DNA from 3 places in the Marinobacter sp. EN3 genome. Region 1 is predicted to be linked to each of the others. Evidence: predicted binding sites of a transcription regulator. Region 1 holds the regulator's gene; each other region holds the start of a gene.

Region 1 (6,683 bases):
CCTGCAGGATCTCTTCATCAGCATCTAACGCCATGCGTCACCCTCTTTATTATCAGAATCCGAGACTGGACAGCAGATCGTCCACATCGTCCTGTCCCGAAACTACATCTTCCCGCTCATCGGCCTTGATCTGGGGCCCTACCCCTTTTTCGGCCGATTCTTCTTTTTCTTCAATCTGATGCACTGTGCCGGTCAGTTGATCAACGTGGCTGGCCATCACCACCAGACCAAGAAGGTTGTCTTCCACCTCTTTCACCAACGCGGTGACCTTCTGGATAACCTGACCGGTAAGATCCTGAAAATCCTGAGCCAGAAGGATTTCCGACAGGTTCTGGTACAGACTGTCGGAGTCTGTCGTCAGGCCAGCGAAGAACTTGTCGATGCGACCGTAAAGCTCCCGAAACTCCGCAGGCTCCATTTCACGACGGCGCAGACGCTGCCACTCATCCCGCAGGGAAACCGCTTCATCCCGCATGGCGTGAGCCACCGGCATGCTTTCCTCAACCAGATCCATGGTGCGGTTCGCCGCCTGGCTGGTCATCTGAACCACATAGGCCAGACGGTCAGAAGCGTCGCTCATCTTCGACAGCACTTCTTTCTGCTCGGCATTACGCGGGTCTATCTGGAAGTTCCGGATTGCCTCATGGAGGCTGCGGGTCAGTCGCCCCACTTCCCGATACAGACTCTGATCGCGAACCTCGCTCAGTTCATTGATCAGGGTCATCGCCTTGGCATAATTCCCGGCGTTTACATTCTCGGCCAGGTCGGAGGCCTGCTTTTGAAGCTTCTCCGCCACCTCCGGATCAAGGCCCTGATGGTTCTGTTTGGTATCACTCATGGCGAGCCATCCGACCTCTGGTTACTGGATTCGTTCGAAGATTTTCTCGATCTTTTCCTTCAGCACGGCTGCCGTGAAAGGCTTGACCACATACCCGTTCACCCCGGCCTGAGCCGCAGCCACGATCTGGTCCCGCTTAGCCTCTGCCGTTACCATCAGAACCGGCAGGTTCTTCAGGTTTTCATCAGCACGGACAGCCTTCAGAAGGTCAAAGCCCGACATGCCGGGCATGTTCCAGTCAGTCACCAGGAAGTCATACTTGCCGCTTCGGAGCATGGGCAACGCGGTGTTGCCATCGTCTGCTTCATCCGTATTGGTGAAGCCGAGATCTCGCAGCAGGTTTTTGATGATGCGTCGCATTGTGGAGAAGTCATCCACAATGAGAATTTTCATGTTCTTGTCCAATGGGACCTCCAGTCAGTAACACCCGGAATTCATTCAGCCTTTTGGAAGTCTAGCAGGCTGCTACCTTAAGCGCTTATTGTGTGGTGTTTGCGCACGTTGTAAAGCATCGTTTACCAAAAGCTACACAGCTTGCTGAGAGAGAAACACAGCACCTGGCCGATCAGTCGTTGTCACCATCCCGCCACTCGGCCAGCCGGCTGCGAAGTCGCAACGCCGCCTGGCTGTGAATCTGGCTTACCCGGCTCTCACTGACCCCTAGCACCGCACCGATTTCCTTGAGGTTGAGCTCTTCCTGGTAATACAGGCTCAATACCAGCTTTTCACGCTCAGGCAACTGCTCAATGGCGTCTGCGAGACTTCGCTGGAAAGCGCCTGAAGCAATACCGTCCAGCGGATTATCACTCGCTTCTGCTTCTTCTATCGGCAGCTCGCCGGATTCATTGAGCTCATCAAGACTAAAAAGTCTACCGCTGTTAGCGTCGGCGAGTGAGGCATGGTACTCGTCCAGACCAATGCCAAGCTCTTCAGCTACTTCGGCATCCTGGGCCTCGCGCCCGGTACGATCTTCCACCTGCTTGATAGCACTGGCGATTCGCCGGGCGTTGCGATGCACTGAGCGGGGCACCCAGTCGCCTTTGCGGATCTCATCCACCATGGCGCCGCGGATGCGAATCCCTGCGTAGGTTTCAAAGGTGGCACCTTTGCCGGAAGAATAGCGCTGCGCGGCCTCCAGCAGGCCAATCATACCGGCCTGCATAAGGTCTTCCAGCTGCACTGATGGCGGCAGCCGGGCCATGAGATGAAGGGCGATTTTCTTGACCAGCGGCGCATGCTCTTCAATCAGGGCTGAAGGGCTCCTGGCGCCGGCCTGATGGTAAATTCCCAGATGTTTCGCCAATGTCATGTATCCGGTTTTCTTGTAGGACTGGATTCAGATCAGACTTCGACGAGCCGCTCCACGAAGAATTCGAGATGCCCCCTGGGAGAGGACGGCAAAGGCCAACTGTCCACTTTTTCGGCCAGAGCCCGGATAGCCAGCGAGGCTTTCGCCCTCGGATAGGCATCCAATACCGCTTTCTGTCTTTGGACGGCTTTCTTGACGGCCTCGTCGTAAGGCACGATACCTACATATTGTAGTGCCACATCCAGAAAACGCTCGGTGACCCGGGTCAGTTTTTCAAACAGATGGCGGCCTTCCTGCTCATTGCGGACCTGGTTTGCCAGGATACGGAAGCGGTTGGTGCCATAATCCCGGTTCATCAGCTTGATCAACGCGTACGCATCGGTAATGGAAGTAGGTTCGTCGCAGACCACCAGCAGAAGTTCCTGCGAGGCCCTGAGGAAGCTGACCACCGATTCAGAAATACCTGCGGCGGTATCCACAATCAGAACGTCAATCTGGTCGCCCAGCTCACTGAAAGCGTTGATCAGGCCGGCATGTTCCATGGCGCTGAGCTGGGTCATACGCTGGGTGCCGGAGGAAGCCGGTACAATCTTGATACCACCAGGGCCATTCACCAGCACGTCTTTCAGATCACAATCGCCGCTGAGTACGTCTTGCAGATTTCGATTAGCGGTAATGCCGAGCAACACATCGATGTTGGCGAGCCCGAGATCCGCGTCCAGCAAGACAACCCGGCGCCCCTTCTGGGCCAGGGCGATACCGAGATTGACCGAAACATTGCTCTTGCCGACACCGCCCTTGCCGCCGGAAACCGCAATCACCTGAACCGGATGTGGTCTGCTCATACTGTTATCAGTCTCTTACTACGTTCTTGTACGGGCACGCGTGCCGGTGTTTTATTCTGGTCGCCAACGAGGCTCAGGCACCTTCGGCGACTGTCTGTGCGCTCTGCACGGCCTTAAGCCGTTCTACGCCCAGGCGCACTAACGGAATGGCCTCCGCCCTCTGGAGATCTTCCGGTATCTTCTGGCCATCGGTGTACCAGGCCACCGGTAAGCTGGTCTCCATAACGAACCCGAGCGCTTCGCCCAAGGTCAGGGCCTCATCAATCTTGGTCATGATGCAGCCTGCAAGGCTTGCCATCTTATAGCAATGCCACACGGATTTCATGATACGTGGCTGACTGGTGGCGGAGACCACCAGATGTGTACGGATATTGTGATCGCTGCGAGCCAACTCCGCCAGTTGTTCCTGGTAACCGCGGTCGGCACTGGTCAGGCCGGCAGTGTCAATCAGCACCAGGTGTCGATCCGATAACTCATCAAGAATGTCATCCAGGGAATGGCTCTCATCCACCACACGCACGGGCACATTCAGGATGCGGCCGAACACGAAGAGCTGCTCATGAGCGGCCACACGATAGCGGTCGGTGGTCACCAGTGCCAACGAATCCGGACCATGCTCAAGCACGTAGCGGGCCGCCAGCTTGCCAATGGTGGTGGTTTTGCCAGACCCGGTTGGCCCGACCAGGGCATAGATACCGCCGGCATCAAGCCAGTCTTCGCGACCGGTACGAACGCCGGTCGCCAGCATTTTCAGTGACTGCTTCCAGCCGTCCTCCAGACGCCCGGCCCGGTGCCGACGGGACAGAGAGCCGGCCAGCTCCGCGCCCAAACCGAACTCCTGCAGGCGCTCGGCCAATCGTTGCTGAACTGCGCTGTTGCCGGTCGGCGTGGCAGTTGCAGCCTTACCACTGACCAGATCACGCAGAGAGCTGATTTCGGCACGCATACTGGCCAGTTCATCGGCATAGCCACCGGCGCCGGATTCGCTACCCGCAAACGGCTTTGCCAGCGCTTCATCACTGGGACGTGACGCCGGAAAATCGGCAGTCTCGAAAGACAAGGACGACGCCACGCCACCTGAGGCGCCACTTCCTGCGCGCTTTTCCCGAACCTCACGAATGCGACTGCGGGACCGGTTCAGCTCCTCTTCCAGCCGACGATGCTGCTCGGCCTGCATCTCTGCCAGCCGGGAGCCGTTGGTGGCTTCAACCGCCCTATCGCCAAGACGCTGACGCGCCATGTTTTCGTCGTAGTCGAGTGCCGTCACGATCTCAACACCACCATCAACCCGGCGGTTAGACAGAATAACGGCATCCGGCCCCATTTCGTGGCTTACCTGCTTCAGGGCCTCAGCCATGGACTGCGCAAAAAACCGTTTTACTTTCATGCTGTTTCATCCTCCCACCGGCAAGCACTCTGGCTCCCCGCGATGCTCCGTCGGTTTATTGACCCACAGAAGCGACTATCGTGATCTGTTTGTTATCCGGGATTTCCTGGTAAGAGAGCACATGCAAACGCTCTACCCCGTAGCTGGCAAACTTCGCCAGTACTGGCCGCAAGGGCCCCGAAACCAGCAGGATGGCGGGCTTGCCGAGCATTTCCTGGCGCTGCACGCTGTCCTGAAGGGATCGTTGCAGCTTTTCCACCATGTTGGGCTCAAGCACCAGACCAATGTCATCCTGACCGCCGGATTGTTGACTCTGCTGAACAGACTTCAGCAATAACTGTTCCAGGTCTGGATCCAACGTGATAACAGGGATTTCGGCGTCGTTGCCACAAATACTCTGAACAATCATCCGGCGCAGCGCCTGGCGGGCTACCGTGGTCAGTACTTTCGGGTCCTGACTCTTTGGATGCACGTTCACGATGGCCTCGGCAATGGAGCGCATATCCCGCACCGGCACTTCTTCTTTCAACAGGTTCTGCAAAACTTTCAACAGGATGCTGATGGAAATCGTGGTCGGCACCAGTTCCTCCGCCAGCTTGGGCGAAATCTTCTCCAACTGGTCCAGCCACTTCTGGGCTTCTTCGTGGCCAATCAGTTCATGAGCGTGTTTCTGCAGGATCTGATTCAGATGTGTCGCCACCACGGTACTCGCATCCACCACGGTGTAACCCAGGGTCTGGGCCTGATCCTTCCTGTCGGACTCAATCCAGATGGCGTCCAGGCCGAAGGCGGGGTCCTTGCCGGCAATGCCTTCAACTTTGCCAAACACCTGCCCCGGATCAATGGCCAGCTCCCGCTCCGGATGGATCTCGGCCTCGGCAATGGTCACGCCCATCAGGGTAATCCGGTAGACGTTCGGCATAAGATCCAGGTTGTCGCGAATGTGCACCGAGGGCATGAGGAAGCCCAGATCCTGCGAAAGCTTCTTACGAACCCCCTTGATCCGACTGAGCAATTGTCCACCCTGGGATTTGTCTACCAACGGAATCAGGCGGTAGCCTACCTCCAGCCCGACAATGTCCACCGTGGCCACGTCATCCCATCCGAGCTCGCGGGTTTCTCCCGGCGCCGGCAGTGCCTGCCCCTCGCCACCCGGACGATCCGGAGAGATTTCCGCACCCTGCCGGGCCGCACCACCAGCCATGCCGCCACGGCCAACAAAACCACCTTCATCCTCAACCGTTTGCTGCTGTTTCTTCCAGATAAACCAGGCTGCGCCAGCGGCCAGCAAACCAAGGCCGAGAAACGCGATGTGGGGCATCCCCGGAATCAGGCCAAGCAGAATCAGGATACCGGCCGCAATGCCCAACGCTTTGGGAGCGCTGAACATCTGCTGAATGATCTGGCCACCCATGTCCTGGCTGGAGGTGACCCGGGTAACCATGATGGCGGCAGACGTGGAGAGCAACAGCGAGGGAATCTGGGCAACCAGACCATCACCGATGGTCAGTAACGCATAGCGCTCCATTGCCAGACCAAAATCCAACCCGTGCTGCATCATGCCGATAGCCACACCACCAACGATGTTGATCGCCAGGATCAGCAAGCCTGCAACGGCATCGCCTTTCACAAACTTCGAGGCGCCGTCCATAGAACCGTAAAAGTCCGCTTCCTGAGCGATTTCCGAACGGCGTGACTTCGCCTCGTCCTGATTGATCAGCCCGGCGTTCAGATCGGCGTCAATCGCCATCTGCTTGCCCGGCATGGCATCCAGAGTGAAGCGGGCACTGACCTCAGACACCCGGCCGGCACCTTTGGTGACAACCAGGAAGTTGATGATCATAAGGATGGCGAAAACCACCAGACCAACAGCGTAGTTTCCCCCAATCAGGACTTCACCAAAGGACTCGATGACTTTACCGGCAGCATCACCGCCCTCATGGCCGTTCAGCAATACAATCCGGGTGGACGCCACGTTCAGGCCCAGCCGCAACAGGGTGGCCACCAGCAATACCGTGGGAAACGAGGCAAATTCCATCGGCCGCATGGCGTACACACAGACCAGCAGAATGACGATGGACAGAGTGATATTGAAGGTGAAGAACACATCCAGCAGGAACGCAGGCATGGGCAGAATCATCATGCCAAGCAGCCCCATCAGCATCAGGGGGATGCCGAGGTTCCCCCGCGTCAGGGATTTGACGTTGTTAAGGACTAGAGCTCTGTCCATGCCGGGTCTGTCTCCACGTATCTGTGCCTGCGGGCATTTTCCGGGTCGAAAATCTGACACCAGGGGTCGCTTTC
Region 2 (6,683 bases), on a different contig from region 1:
AAACTGGACGGTGGTCATACCGAACTCGAACTGCACGATTTTAACCTGCGCCGGCTCTGTGACCAGGTGATTGCCACGCAATCCCTGAACGCGGCGCGCAAAGGGCTGTATCTGACACTGGATTATCAGGCCGGCGATTACTACCAGGGCGATCCCCTGCGCGTTCAGCAGGTGGTACTGAATCTGTTAAGCAACGCGGTCAAGTTTACCCAGACGGGTGGCGTCACCCTGCAGGTGCAGGAGCCCGCCGCGGGCAAAGTGGTTATCCGGGTTGAGGATACCGGCATTGGTATTTCCGCCGATCGCATCGACAGGATTTTCGAGCCGTTTACCCAGGCTGATTCCAGCATGACCCGTCGCTTCGGTGGCACCGGCCTGGGCACGACCATTGCCCGCCAACTGGTGGAACTGATGGGTGGCACCATCAGCGTAACCAGCAGCCCGGGCGAAGGCTCGGTGTTCCAGGTAGAACTGCCCCTGCCCACCGGCCAGGCCGTGGACGAGGATACGCTGGCAGACCAGGAAATCGCGCTTCCCCCTTTGCGCATTCTGGTTGCCGATGATGTGCCACAAAACCTGGAACTACTGAGAACTTTGCTGCTTCACCGCAAACATGACGTCACCACGGCCGCCAACGGCCAGGAAGCGGTGGACCTCTACCGCAACCAGGCCTTCGATCTGATTCTGATGGACGTGCAGATGCCCGGCATGAACGGTCACGACGCCACCCGGGCCATTCGGCAACATGAAGCCGCCGCCCAACGCAGCTACACACCCGTGATCGCCCTGACCGCCAGTGTGCTGGAAGACGACCGCAGGCAGGCCCTGGAGGCGGGCATGGACGGCTTCGCCATCAAACCACTCAATCTGCCGGAACTCACTGCCGAGATGGCCAGAGTCCTGGGCATAGAGGCTTCGGCACCGAGCAATGCAGGTCATGATGTCGACGACAGTACGATAGATACCGTCACGCTCAGGCAGCTCTGGCCGGACGCCAAAAAACACCTACGGGCGGCAGGACGTCTGTTGCAAGCGCCAGAGAATCAACCCGAAGCAATCCGGCTCTGCCCCGATAACCCGACAGCCGAAGCCCACCGGGTTCGCGGCATTGCCGGTAATCTGGGTTTCCGGCGTTTAGCGGCAACGCTGGCAAACCTGGAGACCCGGCTGAAATCGGAAAAACCGGTGCCGGAGGCCCTGTGGCAGGAGCTCCAGAACGATTTTGATCGGGCACGCCAGTGGCTGACCGAACAAGCAGCGGACTCTGAAACGCGCCCCGCAAGCTGGACTGAACCGGATGCCATAGACCCGAAAACGCTGGCACAAGTGATCGAACGCCTGAGCCAGGGCGAAATTCCGGAACGCGCTATCGACCAGCTGAAGCCAGGACTGCCCACGGAGATCGCCGATGTGATGAACGAGGCTCTCGACGACTTCGAACCAGAGAAAGCGGCCAAAATTCTGATCACTTTTCGCGATACCCTGGAGGCCTCGCAATGCTGACCGACACCAAGACCCTGCTGCTGGTGGACGACGAGCCAGCCAACCTTCAGGTGCTGCGCAACGTACTTTCCGACCACTACCGGCTACTGTTCGCCAAAGATGGTGAACGGGCGCTGGAACTGGCACGCAGAGAGAAACCGGATCTTGTCCTGCTTGATGTGATGATGCCGGGCCTGTCCGGTTACGAGGTGTGCAAAACCCTGAAAGCAGACCCGGATATCCGTACTATTCCGGTGATCTTCGTCACCGCATTGTCGGACGCAGATGACGAGGCCCGGGGCTTTGAACTGGGCGCGGTGGACTATATAACCAAACCCGTGAATGCGGCGATAGTCCGGGCCAGAGTGAAAAATCATCTGTCTCTGGTGCGTATGGACGAGCTGATAGAGACCCGGCTGGCCGTCGTTCAGCGGCTGGGGCGAGCGGCAGAATACAAGGACAACGAAACCGGCCTGCACGTAATCCGCATGAGCCATTTCTCACGGCTGATTGCACTGGAGGCCGGGCTCGGCGAAGCCTGGTCTGACACCCTGCTCAATGCCGCCCCGATGCACGATATCGGCAAAATCGGCATTCCGGACGCTATCCTTCAGAAACCCGGCAAACTGGATCCGGACGAGTGGGCTGTCATGCAGCGCCACGCGGAAATCGGGGCGGAGATCATCGGAGAAGACGGCTCAGACCTGCTTAATATGGCGCGGGAAGTGGCCCAGAATCATCACGAGAAATGGGATGGCAGCGGCTATCCTCAAGGCCTGAAAGGCGCCGCTATTCCCATCTCTGCCCGGATCGTGGCCCTGGCCGATGTCTTCGACGCTCTCACCAGCGAGCGCCCTTACAAGAAAGCATGGCCGATAGAACAGGCAACGGATTTGATTCGCGAGCAAAGCGGCAAGCATTTCGACCCGGAACTGGTCGAGGCCTTCTTTCGCTGCCTGCCGGCGATACTTGAGGTGCGCCAGCGTTGGCAGGAAGAGGCTGCCTAACAGCCCAGATCGCCACGCTTCAGAACTTCTTCAATCATGTCATCCAACAGGTCAATGACTTCGCCTGAGGAAGACTTGAGCGTGGCTACCAACTCCCGGGAGAGTTCAGAATAGCGATCAGAACTGATCCTCTTCTGATGAAATTCCTGGGCCGTTTTATAAAGCTCACGGCCTGCTTTATGCACTTGTGGGTGAACCACCTTAATCAGCCGGTCAGCACTGCGGAGCTGGTGCATGGGCTGAGCCTTGTCGCTGGCCAGGAAATGGCCCAGCCGGCACTGGGTGTGATCCTTCACTTCCGCCTCAGTGATCGAGTTTTCATTGAATACGGCAAAGCGGATGAGCTTGTCCACCCAGACCACATGATCACGCTTGGCACTGGCCAGCACGAGACAGGGAGTGGTTAACCGGATCTGGCTGAAGATGCGGTCGGTGTCGTCCCGAAGTGGGCGAATCGCCTGCATCAAATCCCGGAAAATACTGGCCAAAGCATCGGAATCTTCAGAGTTGGAACTGACCTGACGCGCCATATCCGCGGCCACCTGACTCTGCTCCTCGGCCGCAGCGGCAATGGAGGTTGCCTGGTCGTAGTTGATGTTCGAGGACTCCCGGGACTGATGTATCACCTCCGCCACCCGCTCCCGGCTTTCCCCCGAGGCCTGCACAGCACGTACGGAATTTCCCAACCGGGACTGGACCGATTCAGAGCCGGAGATGATCTGCGAGACAATCCCGTTGATTTCCTGCGCCGCCCCCGCACTTCGGGCAGCTAATTGCCGCACCTCGTCCGCAACCACCGCAAAGCCCCTGCCCGCCTCACCGGCACGGGCGGCCTCAATCGCCGCATTAAGGGCGAGCAGGTTTGTCTGGTCGGATATTTCATTCACGGTGTTGGTAAGCGATTCAATACTCCGGGTTTGCTCCGCCAGCGAACGCATTTCCTCGTTGGCCTGGGTCAGGGCGATATCCACCTCGGCCAGACGCGCCTCCATATCCTCCAGCGCGGAAATGGATTCCCTGGTGTACTCATTTACCCGGGAGGCTTGCTCCAGTACATCCTGGCCCAGGCCACCCACTTCCGACGCACTGGCCGACATTTCCTCAATGGCGGCGGACAACGTCTGAATATTGGCGACAAGGTTATGAATGCGGTCGTCAAACTCCAGAGCGCCCTGGCCCAGATCAGAAATATGGCGGGAGACATCCACCGCCCCGTTGGCCACTGAAAGCTCCTCGGAACGCACCGACGACAAATACTCTGCCAGTGGCACCAGCCAGTCCGGACAACGTGTGGGCACCCCGTTATCAAGTAAAGATTGAATCTGTTGTTTTGCTCGTTTTTCAGACAGGAACATAGCTCTTACTCACGCAGATCCGGCAGTCGGAATTATTGGACTTGTTTGAACTTGATAACTGTCAATATTAACGGCAGATGCGCCAGATCCTGCAGAACCCAGATCAATTTTTCTGACGGGTTTTCAGGGCAACCGGTAGCGGCTGATCAACTCGTCCACCCGGACCACGCTGTTCTCCAGCTCACCCGCCATGTTCTGCACACTGTCGGCCTCTTTGGCCACCTCAGCGTTACGGGTCGCAACCGCATGAATGTTCTCGTTGATCTGCAACGACGTGGCTGCCTGTTGCTCGCAGGCCGCCGCGATCTGGTTGTTCATACTGCTGACCGAATCAATGGCCTGTTCAATGCGGTTAATAGCCTCCGCGGCTTGCTGAATCGCCCGGTTGGATTCTGTGGAGCGCGTCTGCCCCATTTCCATGGCGGCAGTGGTGGCCTCGGACAGGTTCTTCAACTCATCCACTGTGGCACGAATTTCCTCGGTGAATTCCTGAGTGCGGCGCGACAGAGATCGAACCTCATCGGCGACCACAGCAAATCCGCGGCCATGCTCTCCTGCCCGGGCTGCCTCGATAGCCGCATTCAGCGCCAGCAGATTAGTCTGGTCGGAGATATCGTGAATCGAACCGGTAACCCGCGCGATGGATTCCACCTTGCCTGCCAACTGTTCCACCATTCGGGCACTGTCTTCCAGTGCCTTGTTGGTTGCATCCGTCATGGTTCGGGCACAAGTCATGGCCTGGCTGCCTGCGGAAGCGGAATCCGCCGCATCGCTGGCGGCTTCCGACGCCAGTTGAGCATTGTGCGCCACTTCCTGCACGCTGGCCGACATCTCGTTGGTGGCGGTGGCTACCTGATCAGCCTGCTGTTGCTGCTCATCTACAAATCGACGAGTGCTCTCGCTCGCCCGCAACAGCTGTTCGGAATTCCGACGCAGCTCCAGCGAGAACTCTCGCATTTGCCGGATCAGCTCGCAGGACTTTTCCATCATGTCGTTGAAGGATTTGGCACTGGCGTTACCGTCTGTGGCGGGCAGGCGGCCGGACAGATCATGTTCCCGGTCAAAGTCGCGGACAATGGCCATCATGCGAAATGCCTGATGTCTCTCCTGTTTCATCTGCACCGCAAAGAACACCAGAATGCCGGCCTCAAACACCACAAAGGCGGCGTGAAGGAAGGCGATACCCCAGCTACAGCCATAGTTGAAAATCATCAATGGCATTCCGCCCACCTCAGCTTCTGAAAGCTGCAAAGCGGTCAATAACAGATGGTGGGCGGCAATGGTGACGGCCGCAGCAACAACCGGCACCCAGTCCCGGTAAATGATCACCAGAGCCAGGGCCGAGAAGATGTGGAAATGCATTTCGATACGGCCCATCTGGGCCTGAATCATAATGGCCGAATACAGCATCAGGCAGGCCGCGAACAGAACCGAACTCGCCCGGGTGCCCCGCAGCAGGTAGTAGCCCGCCAGTGCCACCACACCCACCAACACCGAAGCCGCCAGTGCAAAACCATGGGTACCATAACCCCAGGGCACCCACAGCCCCACCACAGGTACATGGGCCAACAGAATAAAGAGCATCTGGCGGTCGGTTACCAGCGCCTGTTCTTTTGCCAGATCGTCAATCGCAATGCTGTTTGCCACGGCTGAAACCCTCAAAATTGCGACAGAAGCCGCTGAATGTCTTGCTCAACCCGGGCCAGATCCAGCGCCGGGGAGCTGTAAAGCAAATGGCGCCGATTATCTGCGGTGACGGCGTAAATCCGTGCACTGTGGTCGAAATCGTACTGATCACCGTTACCCACTTTCGCGGCATATTCGGCAAACCCCATCGCCAGTTCTTGCGCAGCGGCCTGAGATACGGGCCGGACGGCCTGAAAACCCTCGCCCATACTGGCCATAATCCGGTCAAGCTCCTGCTGGCTGTCTCGTTCGGGATCCAGTGTTACAAATACGAAGCGCACCGGTTCGTCGGCCATTCGGTCGTGAAGCTCCTTCAAGTTGACCAGTTGCAGCGGACAGACCGTGCCGCAATGCTGGTAGCCGAAAAACACCAGCCGAATCTCCTCGCTGCCACGCTGATACCCGGGTAACGGAGGTACTTCAATATTAGTTTTGAAGCCGTAGTAATCGCCATCACGGGTGATATGGCCCAGCAACGGTAAAGACACCAACAGACCGATCACCAACAAGATGACACCGGTAATCGCAGAACGTGTTCGCATTGAGTCATCTCCTGAGCAACGGTAAACAGGTTATCGGCTGAAGGAACCATGGGCTTATAAGGTTATTCCGAGATATTCCTTACAGGGTGATGATACGTAGCGAAGGCTCAGGGGTTCACATACATACCCGGCAGATGCGTAGATATAACCATCGTCACTACAACAAGACGGACCGAGACCCAACTGTGAACACAGCGGGTGCGGCAACTGTCGAGTTCTGTCATGATTGGCGGCTGATTTCTGACGGATCAGGAACTGTCTCACGTGAAGCACGATTGTCATTACCATCCGGGTGACCCTGCCAAGTGGCATTGTGGCGAATGCCAGATGCACTATTGCAGCCGTTGCATGCCGGATGCCGATACCCGCCAGCGCCGGGCGCTATGTCCCCGCTGCAGTAAAGCCATGCGTTATCTGGGCGCCGCCACTGAGGTGGTGCCCTTCTGGCAGCGGGTGGGGGCGTTTTTCCGTTACCCCTTCCACACCGATCCGCTGATCGTGATCGCCATCTGCACTTTGGTTCCTGTGGTGGCGCCGGCCAATATTATTGGCCTGATCATCTGGCTCGTGCTGGCCCTGGCTCTGTTCAAGTACACCTATGCGGTGATCAA
Region 3 (6,683 bases), on a different contig from region 1:
CATTCTGCAAGGGCTCTTTGTGGATGTTTCCCAGCTTTCAACGCTGGTCAATGACGAAGCCGCCGTGGCGCTTGGCGTAGTGCGTGGCTTCAACTCAAGTGACGGCGACTGAACAGGTATACCCATGCACATCCATCGCAGAACCCTGATCAAAGCCACCATCGCCGGAGGTATGGCCGCCACCCTCACCGGCTGCTCGTTGCTCCCCCGCAAAACCGGCCCACAGCCCGAACGCTATGCCGGCGCGGTTGGCCTGCCGGATGGACGCTTTGGCGTGAGTGCCTTTGATCGATCCGGCAACGTTCAGTGGCAGGCGCCGGTAGACACCCGATGCCACAGCGGCTGTAACCGGCCCGGCCGAAAAGATACTCTGTTTTTTGAGCGCCGACCGGGCTGGTCGTTCTATGTTTTCGATGCAGAAACCGGGCAACGCAGACACCGCATTATGGCCCCGGAAGGCGAACACTTTGTCGGCCACGGCGTGTTCTCACCTGATGGCCGGTGGCTCTACGCCACGGCCAGCCGCTACCAGCCCGGCGAAGGCATTGTCGCCGTCTACGATGCCGAGCAGGACTATAAACGGGTGGACACCTTTGAACTGGCCGGCATCGGGCCCCATGAGCTTACCCTGCATCCGGACGGCAACACTCTGGTCATCGGCCTGGGCGGCATTCTGACTCACCCTGATTACGACCGCATCAAACTCAATCTGGATACCATGCAACCGGCCCTGATTCTGATGGACCGCCGGTCCGGCCAGATCGTTGGCCGCTTTCCCCCTGCCCACCACCAGCAGAGCTCCCGCCACGTCAGCGTCAGTACCGAAGGCAAAGTCTATGTTGCCTACCAGTACCAGGGACCGCTCTACAAGCGACCTCCGCTGTTGGCGCGCATAGAAGATGGGCAACTCCGGGAATATCGCTTTGACCCGGAAACCCAGGCCGCTCTCGGCAACTACATCGCCAGCGTGGTGGCCCATCCTGAAAACGACCTGATCGCCGCCGCTTCCCCCGTGGGCGGCACCGCTATTGTCTTCCGCGGCAAGACCGGGGAGCTGGTTGCCAAAGCCCGCATCACTGACTGCGCCGGCATTCAGACTCTGGCAGGAGGCGATTTCCTGGTGTCCTCGGGACAGGGCCGACTGGTGCAACTGAGCGCCGGACAACCTGCGAAAGACATCGCGCGGCTACCGGTACAGTGGGACCACCACCTGGTCTGACCGGCACCGCTGGTCCTCCCGCTTAAGCACACCCGAGCTAACTGGTATGCTTGGCAAACATTTTTCCGGAGGACGGCCCTTTGCCAGCAACCAAACCCGACACCATCGACCAGCTCTACGGACTGATTGCCAACGAAGAGGACGCACGGGTCTGTAAAGACATCCCGGAGGAAGCCTGTCGGGAAGTACCCCGAAACTTCTTCCTGATTCTGTTCAGCAATGTGCTCACCAAACTCGGCGACTTGCTGATCAGCCCCAAGACCGTGCTGGCCTGGCTGATGAGTGCCGTTGGCGCACCGGCTCTGGTAGCCTGGTTGGTGCCTATCCGGGAATCCGGCTCCATGGTGCCGCAGATGGTGATCGCCGCCTGGGTGCGTCGCAAGGCGGTGCGCAAATGGTTTTGGACCCTGGGCAGTTTCGGGCAGGCCGTCAGCGTGGCTGCGATGGCGGCAAGCGTGTGGTTTCTTGAAGGCTATGCGGCAGGTGGCGGCATTGTCGCGGCGCTTATTGTGTTTTCACTGGCCCGGGGATTCTGCTCGGTCTCCATGAAAGACGTTCAGGGCAAGTGTATCCCCAAAACCCGCCGGGGCCGGCTGTCTGGGCTGGCAACCACCATTGGGGGCACCGCCACGGTGGTGCTCACAGGACTGCTGTTCTGGGATCGGGGCGACCCCAGCATTGCGTTCTACACCACATTGCTGCTCCTGGCAGCTACGCTGTGGGTGATTGCCGGGGTTCTGTTTGCCAATGTGGAAGAGTATGCCGGGGAAACAGGGGGCGGTGGCAACGCGATCAACGAGGCTTTTAAAAGTCTGTCGCTGCTACGGGACGATGCGCCCTTCAGGCATTTTGTCATCACTCGTGCACTGCTTTTGTGTTCGGCTCTGGCGTCTCCCTATTTCGTGGTGCTCGCCCAACAGGAATCCGATATTGGCTGGATGCTGGGCGTCTTTCTGCTCGCCAGCAGTCTGGCCAGCTCCCTGAGCGCCAGCTTCTGGGGTTGGGCCGCCGACACCTCCAGCCGCCGAGTGATGATTCGGGGTGCCGCCATGGCCAGCTCGGTCTGCCTGGTGGTTGGTGTTCTTGCACTGGTGCTGGGCCCCGGGTTTGGCGGTGCCTGGTTCTATCCGGTCGCGTTTTTTGTGCTGAGTATTGCCCATGCCGGCGTGCGCCTGGGGCGCAAAACCTATCTGGTGGATATGGCCGGAGGCAACAAACGGACAGACTACACAGCGGTCAGCAATACCGTTATCGGTGTGTTGCTGCTGGTAACCGGGGGGTTCACAGCCGCCATTTCCATGATTTCGGACGTGGCGGTGATTCTGGTATTGGGACTGATGGGGCTGGCGGGCATGCTGAGCGCATTACGCCTTGAAGAAGTGACGGAAGACTGAGCCATCAAGACCCCGTTACATCGGGGTCTTGCCATCGTTCAGGGCCAGGGCACCTTTGACAATTCGGTAGATCACCCAGATCGCAATACCCAGCAGAATAAACCAGCCCACAATCAGCATGGTGGTAATCACCCCGATGACTGTCCACAGCAAACCAATCCAGAAGGTGCGGATCTGCCAGCGGAAATGGGGCTCTATCCAGGTACCACGGACATCATCCAGTTTGACGTAGTTGATGATCACGCCCACCAGTGCCGTCACCCCCCCCAGGAAAAAAGACAACGCCTGCAGGATGTAAACCACCACCGCCAGATTCCTCGTGGAGCTGGGCTCCTGTGATTGCTGGCCGTCAGGTTTTGCGGGGATATACTCGGTTTCGGGCACAGGCGTTCTCCTTGTTACGTCCCCGGCAGTCTATCACAGCCTTGGCGGGTGCCCAGTGCGATCAATTCCCCGCCGGCCGATACCCAACCCGGAACCCGCCCCAGTGCTTGCCGTTCACATAGATGGGCACCGACAGATCGTGCATGATTTCACCGGTGTCCCGGCGATAGGTCTGGAGCAGCATACTTTCGGTATGACTCCCGCAGCGAATGCCAGTGCGATCATTGAACAGTCGCTTGCTCCGGCTTTTCACCAGGTCCACTTCCGGATTACCACTCGGCGGGTGGGCAAAATCCTTGTTATGGGTAGGCACATAACCGTCCGGCGCGCAGGCGATGGAGAACACAATGGCCTCATGGGATTTCTTGATGGGCTCCTGTATTGCCGGAAACATCTGGTCAGTAAACCGATCGAAGCTGCTGGAATACTGTTGGGGCTGGGTGTTGGCAATCGGTGTTCGCTTTTTGTCAAACAGCGCCGCTTCACTCAAACGGCCCTCTCGAATTGCCGCCTCAAACAACTGGCCAATCTGCTGCGCCCCTTCCAGTGCTTTCTCATAAAACGGCCGGTGGTAGCTTTCGCTGCTGTTCAGCGCAAAGGCAGCATTCGCCTTCTCCGCCAGCTCCATCAACGTGGAAGCCTGGTCCGCCAGCGATGCCACACTGGTATCACTTTCGGATATATGGTCACGGACAGACTCAATAGCCGAAAACACCTGGGCCAGACTCTGCTCGTTGTTCTGGTCGATCTCGGCAATACGGGCAACCTGCTGCTGAACCCGGTCGGATTGATCCCGAATCTGATCCAGCTGGCCGCCAACGCTCTCTACAGATGTCAGCCCGTCTTCCACGGTTTTCGCCAGAGATTCAATGCGGGACACAATCTTGGTTGTGTCATTCTGAATTTCGTCGAGGGTGTCCGCCACTTCACTGGTGGCCTGGGCAGTGCGCCCGGCCAACTGCCGGACTTCATCAGCCACCACCGCAAACCCTCGCCCCTGCTCACCGGCGCGGGCCGCCTCAATAGCGGCATTCAGTGCCAATAGATTGGTCTGCTCGGCAATGCCCTGAATGGTTGAGGTCACGCCCTGGATCTTGCCAGATTTTTCGTGCAAGGCCTGAATCAGCCGGAGGTTTTCTTCCGATTGCTGATGCACCAGGCGCACACTTTCAATGGCCGACACCAATGACTGACGCCCTTCCACACTGACTTCGCGATTCTGCAGAGCCATGGTGGCAGCGTTGGTGGCCTGTTCCGACGATTCCCGAACCGATTCTGTGATCTGGCCGGCGTAATCGGCCATCTGGGCGGTTTCTTCCACCTGTCTGTCCAGGCGCTGCTTCACCTGATCCGCCGCAAACGAGACTTCGGCGGCCGAGATGGCACTCTTGTCGGCACTGGCCGAGAGCGTTTCAACCAGGGCCTTGCCAGCCCGGGCATCGGCCAGAAGCTGCGCACATTGAGCCCGCAACGGGTGGTTATCAGCCAGGGAGCCATCATTCAGGCCGTTAATCCCACGCTCTATTGGTTCCAGCACCCTCAATATCAGATAGCCGGCCGCGGCGGCGAGACCAACCAGGAGTCCGATCAACAGAGACGCGGCATCGAGCCCCATCATCGGAGCCACCAGAATGCAGGCAATACCGAGCGCAACAGCAATGCCCACCCCCCATAAAATTGCAGTGCGATCGAGTAAACCCATGGTGCCCTCATCTTTATCATTGCTAACGCAAGCATGTTGTTATTGCAGGCCATCCCTGAGAGTAAAGAAATGATATGGGTTAATAACTGCTACTTTAGTGTGTTTATCAGCTATCGGCCGCCCCTCGATTTTCTTTATTTGCGGTAGCTACCTTTCAGCGTCACTCACAAGGTGCTTTAGGGCTATAGGTCCACTGCAAAAGTTTCTTCTTCAATATGTCACCGATCTGAATCAAAACTGTCACTTACCTTGGCGATCCTTATTTTCTTCGTCGAACTGCCGACCGTCTTGGTCAGCAAATCGAAACGTCCTCCATTCAGTGTCGTGACATAAGGAGAGTAAAATGGGACATCATCCAGTCGAAGACAGCAATCGAAGCAACAATCGGCCATTTGATGAAGTGATCAAAGCGCGTCTTTCGCGACGTAAACTGCTCACTGGTACAGCGTCTGCAGCCACTGTGGGTGTTCTTGGCTCATTGGGCCTGAGCGGCTGCGGAGGCAGCAGCAGTTCAAACAGCCCTGCCACGAGTCCGGACTCTGTTACGATGAACCCGACACAACTGGGTTTTTCTTCGATCCCGGGTGGAATTGAAGACCGGGTTATTCTACCCCCTGGTTATAAAGCTGACGTTCTCTACGCCAAAGGCGACCCCCTGTTCTCCGGCCTGGCGCCCTTCAAAAACGACGGAACCGATGTTGATTATGACAGTCGATCAGGCGATGAGCATGACGGCATGCATTTCTTCGGCATGAATGCATCAGGACAGTACGATCCCGAGGCGTCCGACCGAGGAATTCTGGTTCTTAACCACGAAAACCTTGAAGACAACACGCTGCATGAGACTGCGACGGCCAAAGCAGATGCCATTTTCGCCAACGACATTCAAGAGCTCAAAAAAATCGTTGACCGTGAGATGAACGGGCACGGCGTCTCCTGTGTCGAAATTCGTAAGGAGAACGGTAAGTGGTCCGTCATCACGGATTCACCCTACAATCGTCGCCTGACTGTTTTCACCGAAATGCAGATGCAAGGGCCTGTTGCAGGAGAAGATTTCGTCAAAACCAAACTGACGCCAACCGGAACAACTCGCTACGGCACGATGAACAACTGTGCCAACGGCTACACCCCATGGGGCACGTATCTCGCAGCAGAAGAAAACTGGTACGCTTATTTTCGCGTTGGCAATGTCGATGCCCTGTCCGAAAAGCAGAAGGGCTGGCTCGCACGTTACGGCATCAGTGGAAATGGCTGGGCATACCGCCAATGGGATGAAGTGCCAGGGGATCAATATCAGCGCTTTGGCGTAAACACCAGCGGCTCAACGGCAACCGAGGACTTCCGCTATGAACCCAACCTTCATGGCTACGTGACCGAAGTTGACCCGTTCCGCCCTACACAAAAGCCCAGGGTACGAACAGGACTGGGTCGTTTTTCCCATGAAGGCGCCTGGGTTGCACCAGCGAAAGAAGGTGCCCCTATCGTTATCTATTCGGGCGATGACTCTCGCCGCGAGTACATGTACAAGTTCGTATCGAAAACAGCGTGGACCGAGTCCGACCGCAATGGTGGTTTGGCGGCAGGCGACAAATACCTTGATGAGGGCACACTCTACGTTGCGGTATTCAATGATGATGGCACCGGTGCCTGGAAGGCTCTGACCATTTCCAATCCGGAGCTCAACGGCGACCACACCTACAATGATGACGGCACAACTTACCAGTACAGCTTTGCCTCTGAGGCAGAAGTTCTAGCGAGCGCCCGCCTGGCAGCCGACGTCTTGGGCGCAACGCCAATGGATCGACCCGAATGGGCAGTGGTGCACCCCACCAATGGCGATGTTTATCTGACATTGACCAACGGTAATCCCAGCAACCGTCCGTCCACTGACCTGGATGCAGTAAACCCCCGTGCGGTAAATTCCAACGGCCACATCATTCGCTGGCGCGAGCAAGACGGAAACCATGCCGCCACCGCTTTTGAG

What was found. The regulator FliA, encoded in region 1, starts transcription of late flagellar genes. The targets are predictions, from matches to a motif close to CTAAAGTTTNNNNNNNNNNNGCCGNTAA.
Positions count from the first base shown of each region.
Region 2: the regulator FliA is predicted to act here: its motif matches at 3,912-3,939, upstream of Q675_RS36130 (methyl-accepting chemotaxis protein).
Region 3: the regulator FliA is predicted to act here: its motif matches at 4,810-4,837, upstream of Q675_RS27870 (methyl-accepting chemotaxis protein).

Region 1 covers NZ_AXCC01000001.1:638,731-645,413, forward strand. The annotation lists gene Q675_RS22515 (chemotaxis protein CheA) at 1-34, opposite strand, end outside; gene Q675_RS22520 (protein phosphatase CheZ) at 53-838, opposite strand; gene cheY (chemotaxis response regulator CheY) at 860-1,243, opposite strand; gene Q675_RS22530 (RNA polymerase sigma factor FliA) at 1,404-2,147, opposite strand; gene Q675_RS22535 (MinD/ParA family protein) at 2,180-2,992, opposite strand; gene flhF (flagellar biosynthesis protein FlhF) at 3,066-4,379, opposite strand; gene flhA (flagellar biosynthesis protein FlhA) at 4,435-6,609, opposite strand.
Region 2 covers NZ_AXCC01000074.1:160,528-167,210, forward strand. The annotation lists gene Q675_RS36120 (MHYT domain-containing protein) at 1-1,503, shown strand, start outside; gene Q675_RS36125 (two-component system response regulator) at 1,497-2,489, shown strand; gene Q675_RS36130 (methyl-accepting chemotaxis protein) at 2,486-3,787, opposite strand; gene Q675_RS36135 (methyl-accepting chemotaxis protein) at 3,968-5,491, opposite strand; gene Q675_RS36140 (SCO family protein) at 5,503-6,072, opposite strand; gene Q675_RS36145 (hypothetical protein) at 6,337-6,683, shown strand, end outside.
Region 3 covers NZ_AXCC01000023.1:109,816-116,498, forward strand. The annotation lists gene Q675_RS27850 (imelysin family protein) at 1-112, shown strand, start outside; gene Q675_RS27855 (DUF1513 domain-containing protein) at 125-1,219, shown strand; gene Q675_RS27860 (MFS transporter) at 1,300-2,613, shown strand; gene Q675_RS27865 (DUF4870 family protein) at 2,629-2,997, opposite strand; gene Q675_RS27870 (methyl-accepting chemotaxis protein) at 3,059-4,699, opposite strand; gene Q675_RS27875 (PhoX family protein) at 5,043-6,683, shown strand, end outside.